3 regions of the Salicola sp. AFF1 genome follow, and region 2 is predicted to be linked to each of the others. Evidence: predicted binding sites of a transcription regulator. Region 2 holds the regulator's gene; each other region holds the start of a gene.
What was found. The regulator sigma-54, encoded in region 2, starts transcription at its own class of promoters, with help from an activator protein. The targets are predictions, from matches to a motif close to TGGCACNNNNNTTGCTNT.
Positions count from the first base shown of each region.

Region 1: the regulator sigma-54 is predicted to act here: its motif matches at 4,352-4,369, upstream of AC1RQI_RS12020 (CmpA/NrtA family ABC transporter substrate-binding protein).
Region 3: the regulator sigma-54 is predicted to act here: its motif matches at 4,257-4,274, upstream of fliE (flagellar hook-basal body complex protein FliE).

Region 1 is NZ_JBXAYL010000017.1:45,267-51,905, reverse strand. Features, by position in the region: gene AC1RQI_RS12035 (NAD(P)/FAD-dependent oxidoreductase) at 1-654, opposite strand, end outside; gene AC1RQI_RS12030 (ABC transporter ATP-binding protein) at 899-1,777, opposite strand; gene AC1RQI_RS12025 (ABC transporter permease) at 1,795-2,787, opposite strand; gene AC1RQI_RS12020 (CmpA/NrtA family ABC transporter substrate-binding protein) at 2,806-4,185, opposite strand; gene AC1RQI_RS12015 (CmpA/NrtA family ABC transporter substrate-binding protein) at 4,479-5,642, opposite strand; gene AC1RQI_RS12010 (ANTAR domain-containing response regulator) at 5,635-6,261, opposite strand; gene AC1RQI_RS12005 (nitrate reductase) at 6,441-6,639, shown strand, end outside.
Region 2 is NZ_JBXAYL010000004.1:117,514-124,152, reverse strand. Features, by position in the region: gene lptB (LPS export ABC transporter ATP-binding protein) at 1-556, shown strand, start outside; gene AC1RQI_RS04110 (RNA polymerase factor sigma-54) at 706-2,256, shown strand; gene hpf (ribosome hibernation-promoting factor, HPF/YfiA family) at 2,323-2,631, shown strand; gene ptsN (PTS IIA-like nitrogen regulatory protein PtsN) at 2,647-3,126, shown strand; gene rapZ (RNase adapter RapZ) at 3,161-4,033, shown strand; gene AC1RQI_RS04090 (HPr family phosphocarrier protein) at 4,049-4,318, shown strand; gene yjgA (ribosome biogenesis factor YjgA) at 4,315-4,839, shown strand; gene AC1RQI_RS04080 (ComEA family DNA-binding protein) at 5,100-5,393, shown strand; gene AC1RQI_RS04075 (carbon-nitrogen hydrolase family protein) at 5,390-6,232, opposite strand; gene AC1RQI_RS04070 (YhdP family protein) at 6,229-6,639, opposite strand, start outside.
Region 3 is NZ_JBXAYL010000016.1:6,516-13,154, forward strand. Features, by position in the region: gene AC1RQI_RS11445 (sigma-54 dependent transcriptional regulator) at 1-1,243, shown strand, start outside; gene AC1RQI_RS11450 (sensor histidine kinase) at 1,397-2,638, shown strand; gene AC1RQI_RS11455 (sigma-54-dependent transcriptional regulator) at 2,666-4,111, shown strand; gene fliE (flagellar hook-basal body complex protein FliE) at 4,331-4,708, shown strand; gene fliF (flagellar basal-body MS-ring/collar protein FliF) at 4,761-6,485, shown strand; gene fliG (flagellar motor switch protein FliG) at 6,478-6,639, shown strand, end outside.

The DNA.
Region 1 (6,639 bases), on a different contig from region 2:
CTCAACCTGCTGTTCCCCCTCAATCCGGGCCACGCCGTTGCCCAGGTGCAGTGCCATGCCGCGCTGGCGCAGGGTGGCCGCCAGCATGTTACCGGCAGCCTCGTCCAGCTGGCGGTTCAGGGGCCAGTCACCGCGATGCACCACCGAGACGCTCATTCCCTGGGCCCGCAACCCTTCCGCGGCCTCCAGGCCCAGGAAGCCACCACCGAGCACAATGGCATGGCCTCCGTGGCGGCTGCGCTGTGTCATCCACCGGGCGTCCTTCAGGGTCCGGAAGCCGGTGACCCCGTCCAGACCGGTCCCCTCGATTGCCGGCATCGCGGGGCGCGAGCCGGTGGCGATCACAAGCCGGTCATAGGGGATGCGGCGTCCCGCCCGCGTGATCACGACCCGGGCACCACGGTCAATCCGCGCTACGCCATCGCCGTTGTGCACATGCATTCCGTGCTCCAGGTACCAGCCGGGCGCGGCCAGCGGTAAGGCTTGCGTGGTGGTTTCCCCCGCCAGCCAGGGCGAGAGCAGGATCCGGTTGTAGGCCAGCTCCGGTTCGTCACTGATCACCGTCACGCGCCAGCCGTGGCGTGTTCCCGCCAGCTGCTCCAGCAGCCGCTGTGTGGCCATGCCGTGACCGATAATGACAAGTTCGCCACCCATTGTGTCCTCCAGGGGGTTGCCCCAATAAAAAAGGCGCCTGCCAACCTTCCCGGAGGAAGACTGATCAGGCGCCAATGCCCTTCATGGTTCGCAATGTCCGTGTCCTGAGACACATCCTTCTGGATGCAGACGGCGTGCCAACATTGACCCCACCGTGAATCAGCCACTTACACACCCAGTCTCTTCTCACCCGGGCGCAACCGGGAGCCCTGCTGGTGCACGGCTGGGTACTGTTGCACCAGAATCAGGCGTTAACGGCTCCAACGCCCGACGCCGCTGGGGTCTCCCCCTCGCCCGTGCTGTCCGGCCCCTCACGCTTGGGCATGGGGGTGACTTTCTGCTGCTTTTCGTAAAGGAAGCTGAGCACGGCCTGGCGGCAGCGGTTGTATTCCGGGCAGTCCGCCAGCGCCACACGGTCCCGTGGCCGCTCCAGTGGCACGTCCAGCACCTCACCGATGGTAGCCGCGGGGCCATTGGTCATCATCACGATGCGATCCGACATCAATACCGCCTCATCCACGTCATGGGTGATCGTGATGACGGTATTATTGAGTTCCCGCTGAATGGCCATGAGCGAGTCCTGGAGGTGCGCCCGGGTAAGCGCGTCCAGAGCGCCGAAGGGTTCGTCCATCAGCAGCACCTTGGGCTGCATGGCCAGGGCGCGGGCAATACCCACGCGCTGGCGCATGCCCCCGGAGAGCTCATCCGGGCGCTTGTCGAGCGCGTGGCCCATGTGCACCAGTTCCAGGTTGTGGATGATCCAGTCACGGCGCTGGCGGCGCGTCATGGAGCGACGGAACACCTGGCGCACCGCCAGTTCCACGTTGCCGAAGGTGGTCAGCCAGGGCATCAGCGAATGGTTCTGGAAGACCACGGCGCGCTCCGGACCGGGCTCGGTAACCTCGCGCCCATCCAGCAGGCAACCACCCCGGTTGGCCTGCATCAGGCCAGCGACGATGTTGAGCACCGTGGATTTGCCACAGCCGGAATGGCCGATCAGGGAGATGAATTCCCCCTCGGCCACGCGCAGATTGACATCCTCCAGAGCCGTGAAGGACCCACCCTTGACGGGAAAGCCCATGCCCACGGAAGACAGTTCGAGATGGGGACGTGAATGAGTCATGGGGAAACCTCCCTCGTTCAGTGTGTAGCGCTGGCGCGCTTCCAGGAAAGCAGGCGCTGCAGCATCAGCATGCCGCGATCCAGCACCAGCCCGATCAGGCCAATCACGATCACGGCCACCATGATGCGGCCCAGTGATTCGCTGCTGCCGTTCTGGAATTCGTCCCAGACAAACTTACCCAGGCCCGGGCTCTGGGCCAGCATCTCGGCGGCGATCAGCACCATCCAGGCGATGCCCAGTGACAACCGCAATCCGGTGAAGATCATGGGAATGGCGGAGGGCAGGACCACCCGCCAGACATGGGTGAAAAAGCCCAGCCGCAGGACCCGGCTGACATTGCGCAGATCCTGGCTCACCGCGTTCACACCCATGATGGTGTTCACCAGCGTGGGCCAGAGGCTGCACAGGGCCACCGTGATCATGGAGGTCACGAAGGCCCGCGAAACCATGGGGTCCTCAACGGTGTAGGTGGCGGACACCACCAGTGTGACAATGGGCAGCCAGGCCAGCGGCGAGACCGGCTTGAAGACCTGGATAACCGGGTTCACCGCCTCGTACAGGTACCGGTTCAGCCCCACCACGATGCCCAGCGGGATGGCCAGCAGCGACGCCAGGATGAAACCGGTGAACACCGTCCCCAGGCTCGTCAGGGTCTGGTCGATGAAGGTTTCCTTGCCACTGTAGGGCCGGATGCGGACCTCCGCGTCCGGGTTACGCTCCAGGATCTGCGCATTGCGCTCCTTCTGCATTTCAATGAACTCGGCCGCCCGCTGCTGTTCCTCGACATGATCCGCCCAGAGATTGCCCGCCTGCTCCCAGACGTCGGCGGGCCCGGGCAGACTGCCCAGGGAGGTGGTCACGTTCTGTGCCGCCAGCTGCCACAGCAGCAGGAAGACGAGCACACCGAGCACGGGCATGGTGATGGAGCGCACCAAGCCCTGGGGACTGAACCCGGCCATTTGCTGTTTCACAAAGTCGGTGATCCGCGCCACCGGTGCTGTCTGTTGCATAACGCCTCCTTGGATTGATCAGGGCGTTTCGTCGCCACTGAGGCCGATATCGAAACTGTTGATGTAGGCGTTGGGCTTGCGGCCGTTGTAGGCGTGGCCATCGATGAAGTTGTCCTGCACCGGCTTGAAGCCGTCGATCTCGTCGAAATCCGGGAAATCGGAGGGCTCCATGGTGCCGTCCGCCACCAGCGAGCGCGCCGCCTTCTCGTAGACGCCGGGCTTATAGACCTCGCGCGCTTTCTCCATGTACCAGTCGTTCGACTTGTGCTCGGGGATCTGGCCCCAGCGCCGCATCTGGGTCATGAACCAGATGGCATCGCTGTAGTACGGGTAATTGGCGTTGTGGCGGAAGAAGACGTTGAAGTCCGGCTCCTTGCGCACATCGCCGGGCTCGTACTCAAAGGTCCCCGTCATGGAGTTGGCGATTACGTCTTCATCCGCTCCCACGTAACGCGAGTCCGACAGAATCTCGACCGCTTCCTCGCGGTTGGCGTTGCCGTTCTCATCCAGCCAGTGGGCGGCCCGGATCAGCGCCCGCACCACGCGCAGGTGGGTGTTCGGGTTCTCCTCGGCCCATTCACGCGTGACCCCGAATACTTTCTCCGGGTTGTACGGCCAGATGTCGTGATTGGTGACCACCGGCACCCCGATCTCCATGGCCACCGCCTGCTGGTTCCAGGGTTCGCCCACGCAGTAGCCCTGAATGGTGCCCGCCTCCATGGTGGAGGGCATCTGTGGCGGCGGGGTCACCGACAGGCGGACATCCGCGCCGCTGCGCCCGCTGTTATCCCCTTCCTCAGGGTCATAGAGACCGGGATGAAGCCCTCCAGCAGCCAACCAGTAACGGATCTCGTAGTTGTGCGTGGACAGCGGATACACCATGCCCATATCAAACGACTCGCCTTCTGAGCGGGCTTGCTCCACCACCGGTTTCAGCGCCTCGGCGCTGATGGGATGCGCAGGCTTGCCATCCTCGCGATTGGGAACATGGGGACGCATGGCCTCCCAGACGTCATTCGACACCGTGATCGCATTGCCGTTCAGATCCATACTGAACGCGGTCACGATGTCGGACGAACCACCGCCAACGCCGATGCTGGCCCCGATGGGCTGACCGGCCAGCATATGGGCGCCATCCAGCTCCCCGCGGGCAACCCGGTCCTGGAGCACGCGCCAGTTCGACTGGGCTTCCAGGTCCACGAAGAGACCCTCGTCAAAGAAAAAGTTCTTCTCTTTGGCAATGGCCAGCGGGGCCATGTCGGTCAGCTTGATGAACCCCAGCTTGAGGTCCGGCTTCTCGGCGGGCCCGATCGTTTCGGCGCCCACCGGCAGGGTACTGATCAGGCCTGCCAACAACAGTGCACCCGTACCACGCTTGATCTGCCTGTTCCCGTTCATGAGACTGTCTCCCTCTCAACAACCCAAAAAAAAGCGCCTACTCCCATCCGGGAGCAGGCGCCTTTGCCATCACACATCATTCTCTGGTGTGCAGTTCCCTCTGCACTCGGTCGCCACGCCAGTCCGTGCCATGGCGAACCGTCATCCGTTCCGTGGCCACCCTCCTGAAGCAGGAAGCGTGCCACGTTATTATGTTACTGATTCAAAAAAGATTTCCTGAAATTCTAATAGGCCTGCCCCGTTGCTGGCGAGCGATTCGGGTGCAGCACCACGGCCCTGTGCACCGGCGCGGATCAGCCGCTGCCCCCGGTGGCGATCAGGGCATCGGAAGCGACCTCGACCTGGCCTCGACCGCCCTCAACCACAAACGGCTGGCCGTGTTCGCCCTCCTCCTTGTAGTCCATGGCGGGCGCATCCAGACCCAGGCTGTGCGCCACCCGGCGGTACAGGTCGGGACGGAAGATGGCGTCCAGATCCGGTGAGCCAGACACCTGTGTCCCCTGACCGCTCAACCGCATGCGCGAGAGCAGCCACTGCGCCTGGGATAGCCAGGGGAAATTGGCGCTCTGGCGGAAAAAATGCTGCTGAACCCGGGGATGGAACAGCCACTGACCCGGAGCCCCCATGGGCTCAATGGCATGACCCAGGTAGTCCGGTTGCACCAGATGACGGTAGACCGTTTCCCGATTGGCCGGGTCATCCAGCCAGCGGCAACACCGGACCAGCGCCCGCATCAGCGCCTGGGTCTGCTCCGGGTTGGCCTCCGCCCAGTCCCGGCGCAGACCCAGGCGTTTCTCGGGGGCGTTCTGCCAGACCTGGCAGCCGGTGGCCAGGATCCGGCCAACACCGTGGTACTCCATCAGCGAGTTCCAGGGTTCCCCAACACAGGCCAGATCAACACTGCCTTCGGCCAGGGCCGTCATCATGTCCGGCGGCGGCACGGTCACCAGTTCCAGGCCTGCTCCGGGCTCAAGGCCGCCACTGGCCAGCCAGTCGAGAAGCTGGAGGTAGTGGCTGGACCAGGCGTAAACAATCCCCAGCCGCACCGGCTGGCGGCTGGACGCCACGACCCGCCCCAGCGCGCGGGCTGCCCCGGCGGGTTCGGACAGGTTGAAGCCCGTGGCATCCAGCTGCTCATGCAGGGCGCGGCTGGCCGTGATGGCATTACCGTTGCGGCTGAGCACCATGGGACTGATCACCGGGCATGGTGGCGCCCCAAGCCCCATGTTGATGGCCAGGGTCATGGGCCCCAGCATTTGCGCACCATCCAGCATGCCCACGCCAACCCGATCCCGCAGGCTGGACCACGAGGGCTGGCGGTGAAGACTGACGCTCAAGCCCTCCTGCTCAAAAAATCCCGCCTCCCGAGCCATGATCAGGGGCGCTGCATCCAGCAGCGGAATAAACCCCAGGCGGATGCCGTTGTCCGTTGCCATAATGTTCATCCCGTCACTCATCCATCGCCTCCGGGGATCCGGCACCCTCGCCGCCTTCAAGCGCCTCAATCAGCTGGCGCGCGACCTCGCTGAGTTTCTGGTTCCGGTCCATTGCCAACTTGCGCATACTGTGGAACGCCTCATCTTCGGAACATTTCTGCTTCTTCATCAGCAACCCCTTGGCCCGCTCAATGTCCTTGCGGTCCTCCAGCGCCGTTCGCGTTTCCTCAAGCTGGTTGCGCAGGGACTGGAAGGCCTCAAAGCGCGCAACCGCCACCTCCACGATCGGCTTGACCCGGTGCTGTTCCAGGCCGTCCACAATGTAGGCGCTGACGCCCGCGCTCACGGCCTGCTGGATGGTCTGGCTGTCGCTGTCGTCGCTGGCAAAGAACACCACCGGCCGGGGCGCATGCTCATTGAGCGCTGACATGGATTCGATGGTATCCCGATCCGGGGAATCCATATCGATGATCACCACATCCGGCTCCTCCTGGACCACGGCCGCCACCAGCCCGCGCGCGCTGTTGCGCTGGCCCACCACCTGGTAGCCCTCGGAGGTCAGCGCATCGCACACCATCGCTGCCCGCTCCGGTTCATTATCCACCAGCATGACTCGCACACCGTTCTGATCCGCCGACATGCTTCACCCTCAATCTCGATTCGGCCGTCCCACAGCAAAAGCCACGCCAACCCTCAGTGAAGCCCTCAAAACCGCTTCCAGAGCCCATCACTGCCCCAACACAGTGCAGCCTGCCCCGTAACGGGACACCAGCAGGCCCAACAGCCCCGGTTACAGGCCATTCAGAGCAGGCACGGGAAATGCTTGATGAAACGCAAATCTGCGTCATCACAGACAACGGGCACCGTGGCCCGGTCGCTACCCCTGTTCCGGGGATCGGCGGCCGGGCCTTTTTTATTCAGGGAGACTCCATCATGGGCTGCAAGACCACCTGCCCCTACTGCGGCGTCGGCTGCGGTGTTGAGGCCAACGCCGAGGGCGACGGCCTCGCCCCCGTGC
Region 2 (6,639 bases):
GGGCCGCATCCGGATCGACAACCGCGACATCACCCACCTGCCCATGCACGGCCGGGCCCGGGCAGGCATCGGCTATCTGCCCCAGGAGGCTTCGGTCTTCCGGCGCCTGACGGTGGCGGAGAACCTCATGGCCATCCTGCAAACACGCAGCGACCTTACGAAGGCACAACGGCAAGAGCGCATGGAAGCGCTGTTACGTGAATTCCACATCAGCCACATCCGCAACAGCCTTGGGATGAGCCTATCCGGCGGGGAGCGCCGACGCGCCGAAATCGCCCGCGCCCTGGCCGTGGAACCGGCTTTCATCCTGCTGGATGAGCCCTTTGCTGGCGTGGATCCGATCTCGGTCAGCGACATCAAGCAGATCGTGCGCCAGGTACGTGACCGCGGCATTGGGGTGCTGATCACCGACCACAATGTGCGCGAAACGCTCGACATCTGTGAGACCGCCTACATCGTCAGCGAAGGCCACATCATCGCCTCCGGCACCGCCGAGGACATCCTTGCCAACCAGCAGGTCAAGGAAGTCTACCTGGGCGACGAGTTCCGTCTGTAACACGTGCACTCTGGAACCGTTGTCGCCCTGCCCAGTTCGCCTGTACACTCGATCCAGAAGGGGTAAGCAAAATCCCTGCCGGTCCTCTGGAGGACCCATTAAGGTTTCTAAATGCTGGACAATCGGGAACGGGAAAGCAGTCGATGGTCATGAAAGCGTCCCTGCAGTTGAAGATGGGCCAACAGCTCACCATGACGCCCCAGCTGCAGCAGGCAATACGGTTACTCCAGCTCTCCACTCTCGACCTGCAGCAGGAAATCCAGCAACAGCTGGAATCCAACCCCATGCTTGAAACCGCCGAGGAAGCCGAGGCGGAGACGGATACCGACACCGATACTGAGGCCGATCAGGCAGCGGACAGCGGCGACGGCGACCATGAAAGCGCTGAAACCACCGGCGAAGGGGGAGAGGAGCCGAGTACCAGCAATACCGACGCCAGCAGCTCGGAGAACGAGAACTGGCAGGACAACAGCGAGATCCCCGACAACCTGCCCGTGGATACCGCCTGGGATGACGTCTACCAGAGCGCTCCCGCCACTCCCGCTGCCTCACGCCCCGAAGACGATGGCAGCGAAATGGATTTCGAGAGCCGCAACAGCCGCGGCGAAACCCTTCAGGATCACCTGCTCTGGCAACTCAACCTCACTCCCATGTCCGAGCGCGACCGGGTCATCGCCCATGCTCTGGTTGATGCCACCGACAACGCCGGCTATCTGACCCAGGGCCTGGAAGAAATCCACCAGGGGCTCAGTGCGGCGGACGACGAAGACCCGCTGGAAATGGACGAAGTCGAGGCGGTCCTGCACCGCATCCAGCACTTTGATCCGCCCGGCGTTGCCGCGCGGGACCTGCGGGAATGCCTGCTGATCCAGCTCAACCAGCTGCCCCCGGACACCCCCTGGCTCAAGCAGGCACGGCTGGTCGTCAGCCATTACATTCAGCTGCTCGGCAACCGGGACTACCGCCAGCTCATGCGCCGCAGCCGTCTCAGCGAAGCGCAACTCAAGGAGGTTCTGGGCCTGATCCAGAGCCTTAACCCGCGCCCCGGTGATGCCATCGGTGAGGACGAAACGGAGTACGTGGTCCCGGACGTCATCGTCTCCCGCCAGGAAGGACGCTGGAAAATTGAACTCAATCCGGAAATCGCCCCCCGGCTCCAGGTGAACAACCTGTATGCGTCGCTCATCCGCCAGTCCGATGCCAGCGCCGACAACACCTACCTGAAGGATCAGCTCCAGGAAGCGAAGTGGTTCATCAAAAGTCTTCAGAGCCGTAACGAGACGCTGTTGAAAGTCGCCTCCCAGATCGTCGATCATCAACAGAAGTTCTTCGAGGAAGGCGAGGAAGCGATGAAGCCGCTGATCCTCTCCGAGATCGCCCAGGCTGTGGACATGCATGAGTCCACCATTTCCCGTGTCACCACCCAGAAGTACATGCATACCCCCAGGGGCATTTACGAGCTCAAGTATTTCTTCTCCAGTCACGTGAGCACGGACGAAGGCGGCGAATGCTCATCCACCGCCATCCGCGCCATGATCCGCAAGCTCATCAACGAGGAGGAAAGCCGGAAACCGCTGAGTGACAACCGCATAGCGACTATACTCAGTGACCAGGGCATCAATGTGGCGCGCCGAACGGTTGCCAAATACCGCGAGGCGATGCACATCCCGCCCTCAAACGAGCGCAAACGTCTCGTCTAGAGGGCCTGACGCCTGTATGATGGCCACCTTCCGGTGGCCGGGCCTAAGCGACAACAGGAGCGGACTATGCAACTCAACATTTCAGGTCACCACATCGAGCTGACAGAAGCCCTGAAGGACTATGTCCGGAGCAAGATGGAAAAACTTGAACGGCATACGGACCAGATCAGCAACACCCAGGTGACGCTGTCGGTGGTCAAGCAAAGGCAGACCGCCGAAGCCACGCTCCACGTTACCGGGGGCGACATCAACGCCAAGGCCCAGCACGACGATATGTACGCGGCGATCGATCAGCTTGTGGACAAGCTTGACCGGCAAATTCTCAAACACAAGGAAAAGCAGGTGGAACGCCAGCACGGTGCGGCCACCCGCTGATCCCAAGCGGTATCCATGGTCCATTCATCACTGTCCATCGAATCCATTCTTGCCCCGGAGCTGGCCCTCTGTGGCGTTCCGGGGACCAGCAAGAAGCGCATCCTCGAGACCATTGCCGAGAGAGTAGCCCAGCACTACCCGGAGCTTGAGGAAAACCAGATCTTCAATAATCTGGTTGCACGGGAGCGTCTTGGCAGCACCGGCATCGGGCAAGGCATCGCCATCCCGCACTGCCGGCTGGAAGACTGTAAGCGCGTAGTAGGCGCGCTACTGACGCTGGACGCCCCCATCAACTTTGATGCCATCGACAGTGAACCGGTGGACCTGCTGTTCGTGCTCCTGGTGCCGCAGAATGCCACCAGTGAGCACCTGGAACTGCTCAGCCAGCTGGCCGAGAAGTTCAATGACCGCAGCCTGTGCCGGCGCCTGCGCCAGTGCCAGGACTCGCAGGAACTGTACGACCTGATCGTCGCCAGCGAAAAAGCGTCCCAGTAACGTCGCCCTTACCCACACGGCGGGAGATCGGCCTGTGAAACTGACCATCGTAAGCGGCCGCTCGGGCTCCGGCAAAAGCACGGCCCTGCATGTACTGGAAGACCTTGGCTATTACTGCATCGACAACCTGCCCATCGGGCTGCTCCAGCCGCTGACACGCAAGGCCCTGGAATCCGATGAGCAGCAACGCGACGTCGCGGTCAGCATTGACGCGCGCAACCTCTCCGCGGACATCGCCGATTTTGAAAACCTCTACCGCCAGCTCCAGCATCCAGAGCTGAGGGTGGAAATCATCTACCTGGATGCGGCGGACAGCATCCTGCTGCAGCGCTTCCACCAGACACGGCGCAAGCATCCGCTGAGCACCTCCGCCCGCTCCCTTTCCGAGGCGATCCAGGATGAAAAGAGCCTGCTGGAACCGATTGCGCGACTGGCGGACCTGCATATCGATACCACTGAACGCTCCATGTACGAACTGCGAGACATGGTGCGTGAACGCATCGTCGGGCGTGACGAACAACAGATGGCGCTGTTGATCCAGTCCTTCGGCTATAAGCACGGCGTTCCCATTGATTCCGATTTCGTCTTCGATGTGCGCTGCCTGCCCAATCCCTTCTGGGATGACTCGCTCCGCAGCTACACCGGACTGGACGCCCCCATCCGCGAGTACCTCAAGGGCCAACCCGGAACGGACGCCCTGCTCGGTGATATCAAGGGATTTCTGGACCGCTGGCTGCCGGCATTCCACACGGTCAACCGCTCCTACATGACCGTCTCCATAGGCTGTACCGGCGGCCAGCACCGATCAGTCTATATGGCCGAAGAACTGGCGAATCACCTGCGGCGCGCGTTCAGCACCGTCCAGGTCCGACACACAGAGCTGCCTGACGCGCCACCGACGCCCTGAACAGCGGAAACGCACATGATCCGAGACACCGTCACCATCATCAACAAACTCGGGCTGCATGCCCGCGCCGCCGCCAAACTCGTGAGCTGTGCCGAACAGTTTGACAGCAGCATCCACCTGGTCCGCGATGACCGGGAGGTGGATGCCAAAAGCATCATGTCCGTTATGATGCTGGCAGCCAGCTGTGGCACAGACATCGAGCTGGTCATTGACGGCGACGATGAAGCGAGCGCCCGGGATGCCCTGGTGGAACTGATCAACAACCGGTTTGATGAAGACGAATGAGTGATACTGACACCACAGGGCAACAGCCGGAAGCACTGCCCACCAAAAGCCAGGCCAAACGGGAACTGCAGGAACTGCGGGAACTGGCCTCAGCGCTGGCTGCGCTGCCAGAGATGCGGATTCACCAATTGCCTGCCTCAACAGCCCTGATTGAAGAGCTTCTGGCGCTTCGAACCCTGCAGGATGGCGAGCCGAGACGCCGCAAGCTCCACTACCTGGGCCGGCGCATTCTGGAGGAAGACGAACAGGCCCTGCGCCAGGCCGTGGCCGGCCAGACGCACGGCACCCCCGAACACACCCGGCGACTGCACATGACCGAACGCTGGCGCGAGCGCCTTCTCAACGAAGGCAAACAGGCGCTGACGGAGTTCATGAGCCGATATCCCCAAACCGATGGCCAGCACCTGCGCCAGCTGATCCGCAACGCCGCCAGGCAGTCGGGCGACGGGGACCGCAACAGCCCTCGCCGGCGCCTCTATCGTTACCTCAGGGAACGCATTGATGAGGGGGAGTCATTGTAGGAAATCGCTTACAGCATGGGTCAGCGATTTCCTATTTGCCTCACGCTCGCACCGCGTAAAATAAGCACCAGTAGGGACACACAACGGTGCAGGACGCGCCTGATCGCAGGGACGGACAGTTGCCCAGGGAAACGGGCAGGGACGGGACAGCGCGGGTGCCAAGGACGTCGCCTGCCTGGACCACCTCACTCGCCTCGTTACCGCCCTCTCCGGGACTGTTCCGTGCCCATCCAAACAGGAACAGACAGGAGCTCATCACCATGAATGCAATCCTATCAGCAAGCACCCGCGTGCTGGCGCTCGCGCTCGTCCTTCTTGCCATGCCGGGGATCGCCCAGGAAACCGCGGACAAGGCGGAAACGGTCAACATCAACACCGCCAGCGCTGACCGCCTGGCAGAGGCACTCCAGGGCGTAGGCCCCGTCAAGGCTCAGGCCATCGTGGACTGGCGCGAGGGGGAAAGCGAATTCACCACCCCGGAGCATCTTGAAGAGGTAAACGGAATCGGGCCGGCCACCATCAAGGAAAACCGGGAAAGGATCCGCCTGGATTAAAGGCGCCGATGCCCCCAAACCGGGATGGCACTCCGCGTGCTGGCCAGCTGGTCGCGATCCAGCGCCGCGCTGACCACACCGGGGCCATCCTCCGAGCGCTCGGCGACCACATGCCCCCAGGGGTCAATGATCATCGAATGGCCCCAGGTCCGCCGGCGCTCATCATGCTGACCTCCCTGATTGGGTGCACAGATCCACACCTGATCCTCAATCGCACGGGCACGCAACAGCGGCTCCCAATGCGCCTCACCGGTACGATGAGTAAAGGCCGAGGGCACGACCACCCATTCCGCTCCCGCCTCGCGCAGCTGGCGGTACAGCTCCGGAAAACGCAGATCGTAGCAGATGCTGAGTCCCAGCCGGCCCGCGGGCGTATCCACGGTCACCACCTGGTCGCCGGGCTCAAACAGGTCGGATTCCTGATACCGGCCCTGTGAGTCGCCCACCTGCGCATCAAACAGATGAATCTTGTCGTAGCGGGCGACCTGCTCCCCCTGGTCGTTCCAGACCATGCAAGCGGCCCGGACACGGTTCCCGGGCACGACGGTGCCATCAGGCCGGGTCCCCATGGGCAGTGAACCGGCTACAATCCAAAGGCCCAGACGGGCCGCCTCGCGGCTGACAAAGGACTGGATGGATCCGTCTTCGCCCTGCGCTTCCGACTGTCCCAGCTCAGCCAGCCGACGGTTCTGGAAAGCCGCGAAGTTTTCCGGAAGCACCGCTACGCCAGCCCCGTCCGAGGCCGCCTGTTCCAGAAGCTCGCGTGCGCGCACCAGATTCTGCTCCACGTCGAAGCCACTGACCATCTGAATCGCTGCTACCGATACGGCTGCCGTCATCGCCTGATCTCCCCTGCGGGCCTTTCGGGGGCTTCCACGCCCACCTTGGGCCGTTCATAGCTTTCCAGGTCCGACTCCGTGTCAAACAGGTTACGAAGTTCAATCTCTGGCTCGTTCCAGCTGCCTTTCACCCTGTAGGTGGCACTGGTTACCCGACTCAGGATACCGCCAAATACCTTGTCAATCACGAAGAGTGCTCCCCCTACGGGCGGCGCATAGCCGAACAACACCGCCGCCAGTGGCAGGTTCTGGGTAACCGGCAGCACCACCACAAGCGACATGTCGAGGCTCTCACGGATCAGGTCCGCCTCGCCACTCATCCGGAAACCCCCGGATGGGGCCTGGATCACGACAGTGGGATCAAAGATCAACCGGCCCTCATGGATCAACGCTTCGCCTTCAATATG
Region 3 (6,639 bases), on a different contig from region 2:
TCTCAATGAGATGGCGCAACGTCAGGAGGGGGTGCCCTTTCTGCAGATTGGCGAGCACGGTCTGGAAGGGCTCAGCGATGAGGCCGAATCCCGGGTGATCGCGCGTATCGCGTGGCCGCCGAACTACACCAAGTTCGTGGATTCGCTCTATCGGGCCCAGGTGTACCGGGAGCAGTATGCCCGCAACGGCCAGCGGGCGCAGCAGCGGGAGGTACAGCTTTTCCGCAGCCTGGTTGGCACGAGTCGCCGGATCCAGCATGTGCGCCAGCTCATGTCGCAGGTCGCGGATAAGGAAGTCAGTGTCTTGATTACGGGTGAGTCTGGCACTGGCAAAGAGGTGGTGGCGCGCAACCTTCACTACCATTCACCACGCCGGGACAAGCCCTTTGTTCCCGTCAATTGCGGTGCCATTCCCGGTGAACTGCTGGAGAGTGAACTTTTCGGTCACGAGAAAGGCGCCTTTACAGGCGCAATCAGTTCCCGCGCCGGGCGCTTCGAGCTTGCCGAGGGGGGCACCCTGTTTCTCGATGAGATTGGGGACATGCCGTTGAGCATGCAGGTGAAGATCCTGCGCGTGCTTCAGGAGCGCACCTACGAGCGGGTGGGCGGCAACCGCACCATAAGCACCGACGTGCGCGTGATTGCCGCCACCCATAAGAATCTTGAAACCATGATCGACAACGGCGAGTTCCGTGAAGATCTCTACTACCGGCTCAATGTCTTCCCGCTGGAGATGCCCTCGTTGCGTGAACGCGTGGAGGACATTCCGTTGCTGATCAATGAACTCATCTCGCGGATGGAAAAGGAGAAGCGCGGTTCCATCCGGCTCAACTCCGCGGCCATCATGAGCCTGTGCCGTCATGACTGGCCTGGCAATGTCCGGGAGTTGGCGAACCTGGTGGAGCGGTTGGCGATCATGCATCCCTACGGTGTGGTGGGGGTGCAGGAGCTGCCCCGCAAGTTCCGCTATGTCGATGACTTCGATGAATCCCGTGAAACCGAGGATTCCGGTATGCCTTCAGGCATTGAAGGGTTGACCAACCTGGATGCTCCAGCGCTGTTGCCGGTCAACGGCCTGGACCTGAAGGATTATCTCTCGAACCTGGAGAAGACCCTGATCGAGCAGGCGCTGAACGAGACAGACGGGGTGGTCGCCCGGGCGGCCGAAAAGCTCCGGATCCGCCGCACCACGCTGGTCGAGAAAGTTCGCAAGTACGGGCTCAGAGAGGATTCCGAGTCCTGAAGCCGTGACAAAAAATTGGCTTCCGTGTGACCGGATGTTTTTTATCTGCCGATTTATAAAGGAAAAATTAACGGTGGCATGAAATCTGCAGAGGTCTCCCTGAACTGAACGGGAAGCCGCGCATGGGGCGTGGCGTCGGTACGGGAGACTCCCATGAGCCAGCAGACATCCGAGCGCAACGAGGCCGCGGCCGCTGACAATGCGGCCGCGGATGCCAACGACAAGGTGACCTCTCTCTTCGGTGCCCGCCAGGAGCCCGAGACTGGTCCGGTGGATGAGGCGCTTGACCTGTTCAATCAGATGTCACGCCAGATCACGGATTCCTACCGGACTCTGGAGGAACGGGTCAATGAACTGGCGGGACGCCTCAGCAGCGAAGAGCGGCGTCGTCGTGATGAGCTGGAAGAGCGTGAGAAGGTCGCCAACAGGCTTTCGACCCTGCTGGATGTGTTGCCCGCTGGTGTCGTGGTTCTGGACAGCCAGGGCGTCATCAGCCAGTGCAACCCGGCCGCCGTGGAGCTGCTGGATGAGCCCCTCGAAGGCGAGCGTTGGGTGGATGTTATCCAGAGGGCTTTTGCGCCGCGGCGTGATGATGGCCATGAGGTCTCCCTTAACGACGGTCGCCGGGTGAACATCGAGATCCGTTCCATGGACAACGAGCCCGGCCAGCTCATCCTGCTCACCGACCTCACTGAAACCCGTGAGCTGCAGTCGCGCCTTGCACGTTCCGAACGCCTTTCCTCCATGGGCCGCATGGTCGCCTCTCTCGCCCACCAGATCCGGACGCCGCTTTCGGCGGCCATGCTCTATGCAGGCCATCTCTACGAAGAGGATCTGGATGCGGCGATGCGTGAGCGATGCGCCGGCAAGCTGATGGCACGCCTGCAACATCTGGAGCAGCAGGTTCGGGACATGCTGATTTTTGCCCGGGGGGATATCCGGCTGGCAGAGCAGCTGCGTATTGGTGAGTGGGTGGAGGCGGTCGTCCAGAATGCGGAAACGTCGCTCCAGACGCGTCGCGCTACGCTGACCGTGCCTGAGCAGCTGCCCGAAGGCGTCATCGCCTGCAATCGGGAGGCGCTGGTTGGCGCCTGCCTGAACCTGATCAACAACAGCCTTGAAGCGGGCGCGGACGAACTGGCGCTGAGCGTTTTCGAGCAGGGCGGAGAAGTCCGTTTCTGTCTTAAGGATAACGGGCCGGGTCTGTCTGCCGAAGAAGCTGAGCGCGTAACGGAGGCGTTTGTCACCACCAAATCCCATGGCACTGGCCTGGGGCTGGCGGTGGTCAATGCGGTAGCCCAGGCCCACAAGGGACGGTTTGAGCTGGCATCCGACGGGCAAAACGGCACGAGCGCCATCATGACGCTGCCGTTGGCCGGGCCACACAATGAGTGATCCCGCGGTTTCATCGGAGAGGTAGTCATGGCGAAACAGAAGATATTGATTGTTGAAGACGACGGGGAGCTGCGAGAGGCACTGGTGACCACGCTGGAGGTTAAGCGCTATCGCGTAAGCGAGGCGGCCACTGGCGAGGAGGCCCTGGAAAAACTGGCGGCTGGCCCCGTGGATCTGGTGATCAGTGACGTGCAGATGCCCGGGATGGACGGGATCACCCTTCTGGCGGAGATCCAGCGTCATCATCCGGGCATCCCTGTGTTGCTGATGACTGCCTATGGCCGGATTGAGCAAGCGGTCTCTGCCATGCAGGCCGGGGCGGTGGACTATTTGGCCAAACCCTTTGAGCCACAGGTGCTGACGGACATCGTAGCGCGGATTCTGGGCGGTGCCACGGCCGGCAATACCAGCAAGGCGATTGCCGAGGATGCGGCCAGTCGGCGAATGTTTCAGCTTGCCCGGAAGGTTGCGGGCACGGAGTCCACAGTGCTCATCTGTGGCGAAAGTGGTACCGGCAAGGAAGTGCTCGCCCGTTACATTCATGATGAGTCCAGCCGGGCTTCCCAGCCTTTTGTAGCCATCAATTGTGCGGCGATTCCCGAGAACATGCTGGAGGCGATCCTTTTCGGCCATGAGAAGGGGGCCTTTACCGGGGCCCACCAGGCCTCTCCGGGCAAGTTTGAGCAGGCCAACGGCGGAACGCTGCTGCTGGATGAAATTTCGGAGATGGAGGTCGGTCTTCAGGCCAAGCTCCTTCGGGTACTGCAGGAGCGGGAAGTGGAGCGGGTGGGCGGCCGGCGCAGCATCCAGCTGGATGTGCGCGTGATCGCCACCACCAACCGGGATCTACAGCAGGACGTTGCCGCGGGCCGCTTCCGGGAAGATCTCTACTACCGCCTGGGCGTGTTCCCGTTGCAGTGGCTACCGCTGCGTGAGCGCCGGGATGACATCCTGCCGCTGGCCGAGCACCTGCTGGAAAAGCATGCACGCCAGATGCAGTTGACCGGGGTCACGCTGGACCCGAGTGCGCGCCGCGTTATTCATGAATACGATTGGCCCGGTAATGTGCGGGAGCTGGATAACGCCATCCAGCGTGCCCTGATTCTGCAGCAGGGACAGGTCATTACTGACCGCGATCTGAGCCTGGACCAAAGCATCACCGGGGCCGCCCAGCCGCCCCGGTCATCCATGCCGCAGCCCGGAGATTCTGAGCCTGATGAGGGGGTGGTGGCGTCTGTGGTTTCAGCGCCGGAATCTTCAACGGAAGACGAAGGGGATGCTCAGGATGGGTCCCTTGGGGATGACCTGCGCCAGCGCGAGTTCCGGATCATCCTGCAGACGCTGCGCGATGAACGGGGACGGCGCAAGCAGGCGGCCGAGCGGCTTGGCATCAGCCCCCGGACCCTGAGGTACAAGCTGGCCCAGATGCGTGATTACGGAATCAACCCTGAGGAGGAGTTGGCGCTCATCTGACTCCCCTTCCTCCTGCCTGCCCGGACTCCGGTCCGGGCTTTTTTGTGTCAAAATCACGTCGAGCCATGCGGGGTGTTGCGCTCATTGGGCTGGCCGTTTCCAGTTCCGGATTCCAAGGCTTTGTCATTAAAGGGGAAAATGAATCTGGCCCGGTAATTGCTTCTGGTACCTTAAGACGAAACCGTCCATGGCGTATGCCAGAGCACCGGGAGAAGGCCAATGGTGGAACGAGCTGATGTGAACTCCGTGCTGTCCGATATCCGCGCGCTGCGTGAACAGATGCAGCAGCGCCAGCAGGCACAGCAGCCCGAGCAACTTCGGCCGGAGCAGATGCAGCCGAGCCAGAAGGTTGGCGAAGCGCAACAGGGCGAAGGGACAAGCTTCATGGAAACCCTTCAGGGTGCGGTCAACCACGTGAACGAGCTTCAGCAGACATCATCGGATCTTAAAACCCGTTACACACAGGGCGATCCGGATGTTGACATCACCCGCGTGATGGTGGAAAGCGAAAAGGCGTCGGTGGCCTTCGACGCGACTGTTCAGGTGCGCAACCGTGTTGTGAAGGCCTATGAAGATATCATGAATATGCCGATCTGATTCGGTTCAACGGGATCCGCCCCGCGGCGGTGTGCGGTAACAGGAGCGCACAATGGCGAACGTACCGGCTGAAACGGAACAGACCAACCCGCCGGCCAGCAGTGGTGAGGGAGACACCGAAGGCGGTACTGGCGGCACCAACACCTTCCGGCTGAGTGCTAGCAGCGTCGGGCTGCTGCGTCAGGTGGGGTTGATTGTTGGCCTGGCTGCCAGTGTGGCCCTGGCCGTGACGCTTGTACTCTGGGCGCAGGGGGAGGATTACCAGCCGCTTGTGGGGGATATGAGTGATTACAACCCCAAGGAGCTGACGAACGTACTGGACAGTGCCGGGGTGGATTATCGCATCGAACACCGCAGCGGGGCCCTGCTGGTTGCCAAGAGTGATATCCATGACGCCCGCTTGGCGCTGGCTCGCGAGGGGGTGGCCAAAGACCAGGGAATGGGCTTTGAGATCATCATGCAGGACCAGGGGCTGGGCACATCCCAGTTCATGGAGAAGGCCCGCTTCCACCGCAGCCTTGAAGGTGAGCTGGCGCGCACGATCAAAGCCATGGATTCGGTACGTAGCTCGCGCGTTCACCTGGCCATTCCCGAGGATTCCGTCTTTGTTAATGACAACCGCAACCCGACGGCATCGGTCATGGTGAACCTGGGTGGCGGTCGCCGCATGAGCGAAGTGCAGGTTCGTTCGGTCATCAACCTGGTGGCTGGCAGTGTGCCCCAGATGAGTCGCGAGGATGTCACGGTCGTGGACCAGAAAGGGCACCATCTCTCCGCGAATGCCACCAACGAGAATGCCCAACAGATGGCCCAAAAGCTGCAGATGCAGCGGCAGGTTGAGAAGCGGCTCAAGGAACGGGTGGCAGGCATTCTGGCGCCGATCATGGGGCGTGACCGGTTCAATGCGGAAGTCTCGGTGGATATGGACTTCAAGGCGGTTGAGCAGGCTGAGGAGGTTTTCAACCCGGAACAACAGGCGCTGCGCAGCGAAAAGACCGTAGAGGAGGTTAATGCCCAGGGCGAGACAGGCGGTATTCCCGGAGCATTGTCCAATCAGCCGCCAGGCGAAGCCGAGGCCCCGGAGCAGGCTGGCGGCCAGGAGGGCGGTGAAGGTGGCAGTGGCTCCCGCAGTTCCCGGAGCTCTGCCACCCGGAACTATGAAGTGGATCGGCTGCTTAGTTTTACGCGTGAAGAGCCCGGCTCCCTTAATCGTCTAAGCGTGGCGGTAGCGGTGGATGATCTCAAGCGCACGAATCCGGAAACCGGGGAAGTAAGCCAGGTTGAGTGGCCCAAGGCCGAGCTGGAACGCCTCACACGGCTCATCCGGGATGCTGTGGGCTTTTCCGCGGCCCGCGGTGACAGCGTGACCGTTGTCAACACTGGGTTTGCGGAGCAGAAAGAGCCCGAGATAGAGCCTCCTCCCTTCTACAAGCAGCCCTGGTTCCAGGAAAGCATCCGGCCGGTGATTGCGGGCCTGGTGATTATTGCGCTCGCCCTTCTGCTGGTACGGCCCACCCTCAAGACACTCGCAGCGGGTGGCAAGGGCGGTGGCGAGGGTGGCGAAGCCGGTGAGTCCGACCTTGAAGGACTGGGTGGTCTGGAGGATATTGAGGGCAGTGAATCAATTCGTTCAGCAATGGGCAGTGGCGACGATCGGCTTTTGCCGGATACCGGTGAAGGCTATGATAGGGAGTTGAACGCCGTGAAAGGGTTGATCGCGGAAGACCCCGCCAGGGTGGCCCAGGTAGTCCGTCAGTGGGTGAACGCGGATGAGTGATGAACAGAACTCAGGCGGTCGTGCCCAGCCCTCGCGCCAGCTGGGGCGGGTCGAACAGGCCGCGATACTGCTTATGACACTGGGCGAGGAGGACGCTGCCCAGATCCTCAAGCACATGGGGCCGAAGGAGGTCCAGCGGGTCGGGATGGCCATG